2 regions of the Streptomyces sp. NPDC060028 genome follow, and region 1 is predicted to be linked to the other one. Evidence: riboswitches for the same ligand, from Rfam matches in the RefSeq annotation. Region 1 holds a riboswitch; the other holds the start of a gene.
The links. Region 1 has a riboswitch for glycine ahead of gcvP (aminomethyl-transferring glycine dehydrogenase). Riboswitches for the same ligand answer to the same signal wherever they lie in the genome.
Positions count from the first base shown of each region.

Region 1 (5,769 bases):
GCTCAGCGGGTCGGTGGGGCTGGCCGGCTCCAAGATGCTGGCCAAGGTGGCCTCGGAGGAGGCCAAGCCGAACGGTCTGCTGCTGATCGAGGTGGGCACGGAGCGCGAGCTGCTGGCGCCGATGTCGGTACGGACCCTGCCCGGGGTCGGGCCGGCCACGGGGGAGCACCTGCGGCGGGCCGGGATCACGACGGTGGGAGAGCTCGCCGAGGCGGGTGAGGACGAGCTGGTCCGGATGGTGGGGCGCTCGCACGGGGTCGGGCTGTACCGGATGGCGCTGGGGCTGGACGAGCGGCCGGTGGTGGCCGAGCGCGATGCGAAATCGGTGTCGGTCGAGGACACCTTCGACGTGGACATCCACGACCGGGTGCGGATCCGGGGCGAGGTGCAGCGGCTCGCCGACCGGTGTGTGCGGCGGCTGCGGGAGTCAGGGCACTCGGGGCGCACGATCGTGCTGAAGGTGCGCCGCTACGACTTCTCGACGCTGACCCGGTCGGAGACGCTGCGCGGGCCGACGGACGACCCGGCGGTGGTGCGGGAGGCGGCAGCGCGGCTGCTGGAGTCGGTGGACACCACGGGCGGGGTGCGGCTGCTGGGGGTTGGGGTGACGGGGCTGGCCGACTACACGCAGGAGGACCTCTTCGCCCAGGCCGCGTCGCTGGTCGCCGTGGCCGACGGGGAGGACGAGGCCGGTGGGACGCTCGGGGCCGGTGCGGCCGGTGGGGTGAACGACGCTGCCGACGGCGGTGGCACCGGGCCGGGCATCGGGCCGGGCATCGGGCCGGGTGAGGGCCCGGGTGAGACTCCGGGGCCCGCGGACCCCGAGCCCGCTCCCGAGCGCCGCTGGGCGGCCGGGAGCGACGTACTGCACGCGGTGTACGGGCCCGGGTGGGTGCAGGGGAGCGGGGTCGGGCGGGTGACCGTGCGGTTCGAGCGGCCCGGGTCGCAGCCGGGCCGGGTGCGGACGTTCCTGGTGGACGACCCCGAGCTGGAGCCGTCCGATCCGCTGCCCCTGGTCGGGGAGTCGTGTGATCCCTAAGGGGTGTCCTCGCCCGCCAGGCGCCCGAAGTCGCGCTGGAAGTCGGAGGGGACGGCGATGTCCAGGCCGTAGTGGTGGTAGAGCTGCAGCTCCTGTTCGGGCGAGAGGTGGCGGCCGACGCCGAAGTCCGGGGCGTCGCGGATGAGCGAGCGCTCGAAGGGCACCCGCAGGGTGTCGCCCACCAGCTCGCTCGGTTCCAGGGGGACGAAGGCGTCCCGGCTGAACAGGCCGGTCCGGACGGCGGCCCATTCCGGAACTCCCGTGGCATCGTCGAGGTAGACCTCGTCGATGGTGCCGATCTTGGTCCCATTGCGGTCGAACGCCTTGCGGCCGATCAGGCTGCGCGGATCGATGTCGGTCTGCACGGTCCCTCCATATGGTCGCAACTCCTCCGTAATGACTACAAAAGTGCATTTCCGGAGAGGGGGCCACTCGAGGGAGTGCCCAGATCCTCGCTGGTAGGCTGGGTGACGGCTGTTGACCCTGTGCGGGAGAGTCCTCCGAGTGAACGTGACGGAGGCGCCGAAGGAGCAAATCCTCCCCGGAATCTCTCAGGCATACGTACCGCACGTGACGAGGCCACTCTGGAAAGCAGGGGCGGGTACCGGGCGCGCAGTGCCGGTTCCCCTCCTCACCGACGGTGAAAGCCGGAGCTCACGGGCCTGCCCGCGACTCCGGTGAAGCTCTCAGGTTGAGATGACAGAGGGGGAGGCCGTCCGGGTGCCCGCGCCGTGGTGCCCCTCGCAGGTCGTACGACCAGGAGGCCTCCGTACATGACCGCCAACCGCATTCCGCTCTCCCAGCTGGAGCGAGGCATCCCCTTCGAGCAGCGCCACATCGGCCCGGATGCCGAGGCGCAGGCGAAGATGCTCGCCCAGGTGGGCTACGGCTCCCTGGACGAACTGACCGCCGCCGCGGTACCGGATGTGATCAAGACCGCTGCCGCGCTGAACCTGCCCGAGGCGCGCACCGAGGCCGAGGTGCTGGCCGAGCTGCGGCTCCTCGCCGACCGGAACCAGGTCCTCTCCCCGATGATCGGCCTGGGCTACTACGGCACCTTCACGCCGCCGGTGATCCTGCGCAACGTGATGGAGAACCCGGCCTGGTACACCGCGTACACGCCGTACCAGCCCGAGATCTCGCAGGGCCGCCTCGAGGCGCTGCTGAACTTCCAGACCGTCGTCGCCGACCTGACCGGTCTGCCGACCTCCGGCGCCTCGCTGCTCGACGAGGGCACCGCGGCCGCCGAGGCCATGTCCCTGGCCCGTCGCGTGGGCAAGGTCAAGGACGGCGTCTTCCTGATCGACGCCGATGCGCTGCCGCAGACCATCGCCGTGATCGAGACCCGCGCCGAGCCGGTCGGGGTCGAGATCGTCGTCGCCGACCTGTCCGAGGGCATCCCCGCGGAGATCGCCGAGCGCGGTGTGTTCGGCGTACTGCTCCAGTACCCGGGCGCCTCCGGCGCCGTGCGGGAGATCAAGCCGGTCATCGACCAGGCGCACGAGCTCGGTGCCATCGTCACCGTCTCGGCCGACCTGCTCGCCCTGACCCTGCTGACCTCCCCCGGTGAGCTGGGCGCGGACATCGCCGTCGGCACCACGCAGCGCTTCGGTGTGCCGATGGGCTTCGGCGGTCCGCACGCCGGCTACATGGCCGTCCAGGCCAAGCACGCCCGCTCGCTGCCCGGCCGCCTCGTCGGCGTCTCGGTGGACGCGGACGGCAACAAGGCCTACCGCCTGGCCCTGCAGACCCGTGAGCAGCACATCCGCCGCGAGAAGGCCACCAGCAACATCTGTACCGCCCAGGTGCTGCTCGCCGTCATGGCCGGCATGTACGCCGTCTACCACGGGCCGGACGGGCTGCGGACGATCGCCCGCCGCACCCACCGCTACGCAGCCCTGCTCGCCGCCGGTCTGACCGCGGGCGGGGTCGAGGTCGTGCACGGCGCGTACTTCGACACGATCACCGCCCGGGTGCCGGGCCGCGCGGCCGAGGTCGTCGCCGCCGCCCGCGAGGGCGGGGTCAACCTGTACCAGGTCGACGCCGACCTCGTCTCCGTCTCCTGTGACGAAACGACCCTGCGCGCCGACATCGAGGCCGTCTGGGCCTCCTTCGGAGTCACCGCCGACATCGAGGCGCTCGACGGGGCCACCGCCGACGCGCTGCCCGAGGGGCTGCTGCGCTCGGACGCGTACCTGACGCACCCGGTCTTCCACCAGCACCGTTCCGAGACCGCGATGCTGCGCTACCTGCGCAAGCTCTCGGACAAGGACTACGCGCTGGACCGCGGCATGATCCCGCTGGGCTCCTGCACCATGAAGCTCAACGCGACCACTGAGATGGAGCCGGTCACCTGGCCCGAATTCGGCCAGCTGCACCCGTTCGCCCCGGTGGACCAGGCCGAGGGGTACCTCACGCTCATCACCGAGCTGGAGGAACGTCTCTGCGAGGTCACCGGCTACGACAAGGTCTCCATCCAGCCGAACGCCGGCTCCCAGGGTGAGCTCGCCGGTCTGCTCGCGGTCCGCGCGTACCACCGTGCGAACGGCGACGAGCAGCGCACCATCTGCCTCATCCCGTCCTCCGCGCACGGCACCAACGCCGCCAGCGCCGTGATGGCCGGCATGAAGGTCGTCGTCGTCAAGACCGCCGACGACGGCGAGGTGGACGCGGCCGACCTGCGCGCCAAGATCGAGCAGTACCGCGACGAGCTCGCCGTGCTGATGATCACCTACCCCTCGACCCACGGTGTGTTCGAGGAGCACGTCGCCGACATCTGCGCCCAGGTGCACGAGGCCGGCGGCCAGGTCTACGTGGACGGCGCCAACCTCAATGCCCTGGTGGGCCTGGCCAAGCCGGGTCACTTCGGCGGCGACGTCTCGCACCTGAACCTGCACAAGACCTTCTGCATCCCGCACGGCGGCGGCGGTCCGGGCGTCGGCCCGGTCGGCGTCCGGGCGCACCTGGCCCCGTACCTGCCGAACCACCCGCTGCAGCCGACCGCCGGCCCCGAGACGGGCGTCGGTCCGATCTCGGCCGCGCCGTGGGGTTCGGCCGGCATCCTGCCGATCTCCTGGTCGTACGTACGCCTGATGGGTGGCGAGGGCCTCAAGCGCGCCACCCAGGTGGCCGTGCTCGGTGCGAACTACATCGCCAAGCGCCTGGAGCCGCACTACCCGGTGCTCTACACCGGTCCGGGCGACCTGGTCGCGCACGAGTGCATCATCGACCTGCGCCCGCTGTCGAAGGAGACGGGTGTCAGCGTGGACGACATCGCCAAGCGCCTGATCGACTACGGCTTCCACGCGCCGACGATGTCCTTCCCGGTGGCCGGCACCCTGATGATCGAGCCGACGGAGTCCGAGGACCTCGCCGAGATCGACCGCTTCTGCGACGCGATGATCGCCATCCGCGGCGAGATCGAGCGGGTCGCGGCCGGCGAGTGGCCGGTGGACGACAACCCGCTGGCCAACTCCCCGCACACGGCGGCGGCGCTGGGCGGCGAGTGGAACCACCCGTACACCCGCGACGAGGCCGTCTTCCCCGGTGGGGTGTCGGCCGCGGAGAAGTACTGGCCGCCGGTGCGCCGGATCGACGGCGCCTTCGGTGACCGCAACCTGGTCTGCTCGTGCCCGCCGCTGGACGAGTACGACAACTAGTGCTGCGACCGGAAAGGTTCACCGGGGCGCGGCGCCCGGCACGGCACCTCGCCGCGTTGTCGGACCGCGCAAGTACGTCCAGTACGAGGCGCGGTCCTCCGCCTTGCGATGCACCGCACCGGACACCGCGACCCGGCAAACCTTTCCGGCCACAGCACTAGGCATGACGAAGGGGCCGGTCCGGGAGCTGTTCGCTCCTGGGCCGGCCCCTTTTCGTGCTGTTACGCCGCCGCGAGCGTGCGGTGCGGGGCGATGATCTGGCCGTCCGGCAGCAGCTCGCCGGTGTCCTCGAAGAGCAGGACACCGTTGCACAGCAGGCTCCAGCCCTGTTCCGGGTGGGTGGCCACAGGGTGCGCGGCCTCACGGTCGGCGGAGTCGGCGGACGGGCATGCTGGCTTGTGCTGGCACATGGATGCGTTCTTTCGCTGCGGTGTGGTCTGTGTGCTGCGGCTCGATGCGTTGTTCATGGCCGCCCCCCGTATCAACGTCTTGGTTTGGTCAGGGTCCCAGTGTTGCCCTACGGACTTCCCTCCGCAGGGATTTCCCGGCAGCTGTCCTCATAGATTGATGACGCATCACTCGTGCGGGCGGTTCAGGTCAACTCACCTGTCATTTCGGGTGGTTCGCGGGTGGTCCCAGTGGGCTAGGCCGAATGGGCAGTATCGGCCATCGGCCCGGATCAGGCGGCCGGGGCGGCCAGCGAGGGCGGCAGCGGCGGCGCCGGCGGGGTGAGCCGGTGGGTCAGCACGGGCAGCAGTTCGGACACCGGGTGCGGCCGGTACGCGGCGATGCCGGGCGGGGCGGGCGCCAGCGGGACCAGCAGGTCCGCGGCCGCCGGCAGCCCGGCGGAGGCATCGGCGCCCACCGCCCCGTGCAGCCACAGGGTCAGCATGTACAGCTCCGGTACGGACAGCAGCCGCGGCTGGTAGTTCTTGCCCAGCGATTCGGCCTGGCGCAGGGCGCGTTCGGTGGCCGCGACGTACGGGCCCTCGAAGAAGTGGGAGAAGGCCCAGCCGTCCGGGGTGAGCCTGGTGTCTGCCGCCGCGACGTAGCGGTCACCGCTGCGGATCA
Region 1 is NZ_JBHWVJ010000079.1:9,176-14,944, forward strand. It holds gene ACFWBF_RS29555 (DNA polymerase IV) at 1-1,039, shown strand, start outside; gene ACFWBF_RS29560 (PRC-barrel domain-containing protein) at 1,036-1,404, opposite strand; glycine riboswitch at 1,518-1,616, shown strand; gene gcvP (aminomethyl-transferring glycine dehydrogenase) at 1,813-4,698, shown strand; gene ACFWBF_RS29570 (DUF5999 family protein) at 4,920-5,108, opposite strand; gene ACFWBF_RS29575 (hypothetical protein) at 5,378-5,769, opposite strand, start outside.

Region 2 (5,769 bases), on a different contig from region 1:
GGGTCTTGTGCGTGGTGGTGGTCACGACGTGGGCGTGCGGCACCGGGTTCGGGTGCAGACCCGCGGCGACCAGGCCCGCGAAGTGCGCCATGTCGACCATCAGGTACGCGCCGACCTCGTCCGCGATGCGGCGGAAGGCGGCGAAGTCCAGCTGGCGCGGGTAGGCGGACCAGCCGGCGACGATCAGCTGCGGCTTGGACTCCTTGGCGAGGCGCTCGACCTCGGCCATGTCCACCTGGCCGGACTCGTCGACGTGGTACGGGACCACGTTGTAGAGCTTGCCGGAGAAGTTGATCTTCATGCCGTGGGTCAGGTGACCGCCGTGGGCCAGGCTCAGGCCCATGATCGTGTCGCCCGGCTTCAGCAGCGCGAACATCGCGGCCGCGTTCGCCTGCGCACCCGAGTGGGGCTGCACGTTCGCGGCCTCGGCGCCGAACAGCGCCTTGATGCGGTCGATCGCGATCTGCTCGACCACGTCGACGTGCTCGCAGCCGCCGTAGTAGCGGCGGCCGGGGTAGCCCTCGGCGTACTTGTTGGTCAGGACCGAGCCCTGGGCCTCCATGACGGCGACCGGAGCGAAGTTCTCCGACGCGATCATTTCCAGGGTCGACTGCTGGCGCACGAGCTCGGCGTCGACGGCGGCGGCGACGTCCGGGTCGAGCTCGTGGAGAGGGGTGTTCAGTACAGACATCAGGGTCCCCTGGGGTCAGTTACCGGCGGTGAGCTTGGCGTACTCGTCGTCGGAGAGCAGGTCGGCCGGCTCCTCCGTGACGCGCACCTTGAAGAGCCAGCCGCCCTCGAACGGAGCCGAGTTCACCAGCGACGGGTCGTCCACGACGTCCTGGTTGGCCTCGACGACCTCACCGGTGACGGGGGAGTACAGGTCGCTGACCGACTTGGTCGACTCCAGCTCGCCGCAGGTCTCGCCCGCGGTCACCGTGTCGCCGACCTCGGGGAGCTGGGCGTAGACGACGTCACCGAGCGCGTTGGCCGCGAACTCCGTGATGCCGACGGTCGAGACGCCGTCCACGGCGCCCGAGAGCCACTCGTGCTCCTTGCTGAAACGCAGCTGCTGGGGGTTGCTCATGACCTGATTCTCCTGGATGCGGGGGAGTGGATACGAACGGTGGTCTTGGGTACTGAGACGGCGCTGCACGGGGTACCCGTGCGGCAGCGCCGCGTACGGGCTACTTCTGCCGCTTGTAGAACGGCAGGGCCACGACCTCGTACGGCTCATGCGTACCGCGAATGTCCACGCCGACGCCGGAGGTGCCGGGCGCGGCGTGTGCCGCGTCGACGTACGCCATCGCGATCGGCTTGCCCAGCGTCGGGGACGGGGCGCCCGAGGTGACCTCGCCGATGACCTGGCCGCCGGCCACGACCGGGAAGCCGGCGCGCGGGACGCGGCGGCCCTCGGCGATCAGACCGACCAGCTTGCGCGGCGGGTTGGTGGCGGCCCGCTCGGCGGCGGCCTCCAGGGCGGCGCGGCCCACGAAGTCGCCCTCCTTCTCGAACTTCACGACCCGGCCCAGGCCCGCGTCGAACGGGGTGAGGGAGGTGGTCAGCTCGTGCCCGTACAGCGGCATGCCCGCTTCCAGGCGCAGGGTGTCGCGGCAGGACAGGCCGGCCGGGACCAGGCCGACGCCCTCGCCGGCCTTGGTCAGCGCCTGCCACAGCTCCACGGCGTGCTCGGGGGAGACGAACAGCTCGAAGCCGTCCTCGCCGGTGTAGCCCGTACGCGCGATCAGCGCGGGCACGCCCGCGACGGTGCCCGGCAGGCCGGCGTAGTACTTCAGCCCGTCCAGGTCGGCGTCGGTCAGGGACGCCAGGATGCCGGGGGACTCGGGGCCCTGGACGGCGAGCAGGGCGTACGCGTCGCGGTCGTCGCGGACCTCGGTGTCGAAGCCGGCGGCGCGCTCGGTGAGGGCGTCGAGGACGACCTGGGCGTTGGAGGCGTTGGCGACGACCATGTACTCGGTCTCGCCCAGGCGGTAGACGATCAGGTCGTCGACGATCCCGCCGTCCTCCTGGCAGATGTGCGTGTAGCGGGCGCGGCCGACGCCGACGGTGGAGATGTTGCCGACCAGCGCGTGGTCCAGGGCCTTGACGGCCTCCGGGCCGGTCAGGGTGATCTCGCCCATGTGGGAGAGGTCGAACAGACCGGCCTTGGTGCGGACGGCGTTGTGCTCGTCGCGCTCGCTCGCGTACCGCAGGGGCATGTCCCAGCCCGCGAAGTCGGTCATGGTCGCACCGAGGGAACGGTGCAGCGCATCGAGGGCGGTCAGGCGGGGGGCAGTGCTCATGGGTGTGGCTCCCGGGTCCCAGGGCATGACATGACGAGGAGGATCCTCCCCATCTGTCATCGGAACCTGAGAGGTTCGCCGAGAGCCCCGGATGCCGGGGGATCGTCGACTTGCACCTTGGGTGGAGCGCACGCCGGTGTCACGGAGACGGGTGGCGCGGCTCGCTTTTCAGATCTGCCTCATCCACGCGGTACGGGGCCTGAGAGATTCAAGGGAGGTACTTGCTCCTTCGGCGCCCGGACACGGCCTTGCGGCGTGCCGGGACTCTCCCGCGCGGATTCAAGCGGCCGGTATGCAGTTGGTGTCCAGATGGCGCACATCATTGCACGGTGCGGCGGGGATTGGGCGTGGGGGGTCGAAAGAGCGTACGGACCGGAACCGGGGCTGCCGGATTACCGTCTCTTTACACTCAGTGGGCATGGGCTCCCAGGAGCCCGATTCGGGGGAGGCGAGCACTGTGCGGAGATTCGGAGCGCTGGCGGCGACGGGGTCCGTGGCGGGGGTGCCGGCGCAGCGCGGACGCGTGCGCGAGGCCGCCCGCGGGCCGGTACGGGACCTGCGCGGTCCGGGGGTGCGCGGCCCGCAGCGGCTCGGCTTCGCCGAGGGGGACATCGTGGTGGTGTCCGGACTGCCGGGCGGCGGCAAGAGCACACTGATCAAGCGGGCGGCGGCCGAGGGCGGGGCGATCGACTCCCAGGACACCCGCGAGCGCTGGGAGCGGCGGATGCCGGGGGCGCTGCCGTACGCCGTCTACCGGCCGCTGGTCCGCGTCGCCCACTACCGCGGCCTGTGGCGGACCCTGCGCTCCGGTGCCTCGGTCGTCGTCCACGACTGCGGTACGCAGAGCTGGGTACGGGGCCTGCTCGCGGCGGCCGCGCGGCGCCGGGGCCGGGCGCTGCACCTGCTGCTGCTGGACACCACCGCGCAGGAGGCGCTGTCCGGCCAGGCCGCGCGGGGCCGGGGCGTCTCGGCGTACGCCTTCGCCCGCCACCGCGGCGCGGTGGCGCGGCTGCTGAGCGACGCGGAAGCCGGCCACCTCCCGCCCGGCTGCGCCTCGGTGGTGCTCCTGGACCGCCGCTCGGCCGCCGCGGTGACCCGCATCGCCTTCCACGGCTGATCTCCGCCTCGGAGCCCCGGGGCGAGGCCGGGCCGCGGGGGCCGGGCCGGGGCCGATAGCCTCGGGGCGACGACACACCGGGACCCAACCGAAGGGCACACGCACATGCAGAGCGGCGGCGGCTGGCCGGGAAATGAGCTGGAGCACGTGCTCGGCGCGGCGCTGGGGCAGGCCGATGCCGGAGCCCGGATCCTGGAGGTACTGGGGCGCAGCCACGTATGGGTCCCGCTGCCCGACGGCGGCGGGCCCGAGCGCGCCGCCCTCACCCTCCCGACCATGGAGATCGCCGGCGCGGCGTACGTCCCGGTCTACAGCTCCGAGGCACAGTTCCGCGCCTGCGCCGGCCCCGCCATGGCCTTCGCGGTCGCCCCGGCCGTCGAGTTCGCCCGCGGCCTGCCCCCGCAGCTCGGCATCGCCGTGAACCCCGAGGGCGCGGTCGGCGTCCCCCTGCCCCCGCCCGCCGTCGCGGAACTCTGCCGCACCGGCCGTTCTCCCCTCGACGGCGCCGCCACCGGCGGCCGGGTGCGGCTCTACGAGCCCGACTGGCAGGAGGACCCGGTCGACTTCCTGGCCGCCGCCGCCGAGGAGTTCCGCGCCACCGGCGTGGTCGCCTCCGCGTCCCGCTGCCTCGCCAGCGTCGAGGGCGGCGCGCCCGAGCTCTACGTCGGCGTCCAGCTGGTGGGATGGGAGCCCGAGATGCGAAACGCCCCGATGGAGGCGCTGGGCCGGGCCCTGACCCGGGTTCCGGCGCCCTGGCCCGTGCAGTTGATCCTCCTGGACGCGGTCCAGGACCCCGTCACCGACTTCATCGTTACGCGCGTACGCCCCTTCTACCTGCCGTAGACCCGATTAAGCTGGTTACATCTCCTGGCCGCACGCGTGGCCTGGGCACGCGTGGACGACGGGCGGACGAAGAGGGGGGTACCGGGTGAGTGCGTCAGGCACGGCCGCGGCCGGGCAGGTCGAGCACATGCTGCGCCAGGTGACTCCCGGGCGCTATGAGAGCTACGAGTCAATGCTGCACGCCCTCGCCGAGGGCCGGCTGTGGATGCTGCTCTGGCAGGGGCAGCCGGGTTCCCCGGACGCCCAGTACGCGGGCATGGAGGTCGAGGGCCTGGGTTACGCGCCCTGCGTGACCTCCCCGCAGGAGCTGGCCGCCAGCGGCTGGAACCGCGGCTACGAGGTGGTCACCGGCCGGGACATCGCCCGCGCCCTCTACCCCGACCGCTGGGGCCTGTGGCTCAATCCGCACGCCCAGGGCGGCGGCGTCGGCATCCCGTGGGCCGACCTGCGCCGGATCGCGACCGGCCTGGACCGGATGCCGGCCGGACCGCTGCGGCTGTCCGAGCCCGCCATCGAGCTCCCGCAGTTCTACGGCCTGCTCACCCAGCACGCGCACCGCACACCCGCCGTGCGCTCGCTGCGGCGCGCCTGGGTGCAGCCCGCGCTGGGCTCCCCGTACCTCGCGGTGGGGCTCGACCTGTACGACGCCTCCGCGCCCGCGCTGGAGTCCGTACGGGAGATGATGCGCCAGTCGGTCGGCGCGGTGCCCGAGGGAGTGCCGGTGTGCACGGTGGCGCTGGCGGACGAGCACGACCCCGTGGCGATGTGGCTGCGCGCGCAGACGCGGCCGTTCTACGACCGCGAGGGCCAGGCCCCGTCCTACTGACCGCATGTCAAGACATCACGTCCGAAGGCCGTACCGGTCCCCTCCGGTGCGGCCTTCGGCCTGTCCGTCGATTCCGCCCAAATAGTGGCCCGGAAATGGCACTTGGGCCCGATGTCCGTTCCGCGCCATACGGTCCCTCTTTCACCGCTGACCAGCACCGGCCGTTCGGATAACGGAAGGTGCAGGCGGAGATCACGGTTGCGCATCACATCACCGGCAGGTCTGGCGGGCGATCGAGAGGCCGTTGAAGACTCCCCCCACCGAAGGCCGGTCAATCCCGCAATCACCGGCTCGTCACATGCACTTCAGGCGCATTTCGCGTCATTCGCACCATCGCGACGCCGATTGAACCAAGCCGCCACAGCGGCGGGCATGGGCCGGCCACCGTCGGCCGAGAGGGGTCCCCACCACGATGACGGCACCACTGCACGACACCAGCGCGGCCGAGCCCGCGGCCGTGGCCGCCCCCGAATCTCCGCAGAAGGCGATCGAAGGGCGTTCGCCCTGGAAGATCGCCTGGACGCGCCTCAAGCGCGACAAGGTCGCCCTGGCCGGCGGTGTCATCGTGCTCCTGCTGATCCTCGTCGCCCTCTTCGCGCCGCTGATCGTCAAGGCCTTCGGACACCCGCCGGAGGAGCTGCACGAGGACCTGCTGGACCCGCTGCTCGGCCTTCCGTCCG
Region 2 is NZ_JBHWVJ010000024.1:70,926-76,694, reverse strand. It holds gene glyA (serine hydroxymethyltransferase) at 1-691, opposite strand, end outside; gene gcvH (glycine cleavage system protein GcvH) at 707-1,087, opposite strand; gene gcvT (glycine cleavage system aminomethyltransferase GcvT) at 1,188-2,303, opposite strand; glycine riboswitch at 2,482-2,585, opposite strand; gene ACFWBF_RS14755 (AAA family ATPase) at 2,722-3,420, shown strand; gene ACFWBF_RS14750 (enhanced serine sensitivity protein SseB) at 3,526-4,263, shown strand; gene ACFWBF_RS14745 (enhanced serine sensitivity protein SseB C-terminal domain-containing protein) at 4,349-5,089, shown strand; gene ACFWBF_RS14740 (ABC transporter permease) at 5,502-5,769, shown strand, end outside.
Region 2: linked by a shared signal. The riboswitch ahead of gcvT (glycine cleavage system aminomethyltransferase GcvT) and the one ahead of gcvP (aminomethyl-transferring glycine dehydrogenase) in region 1 are both predicted to bind glycine.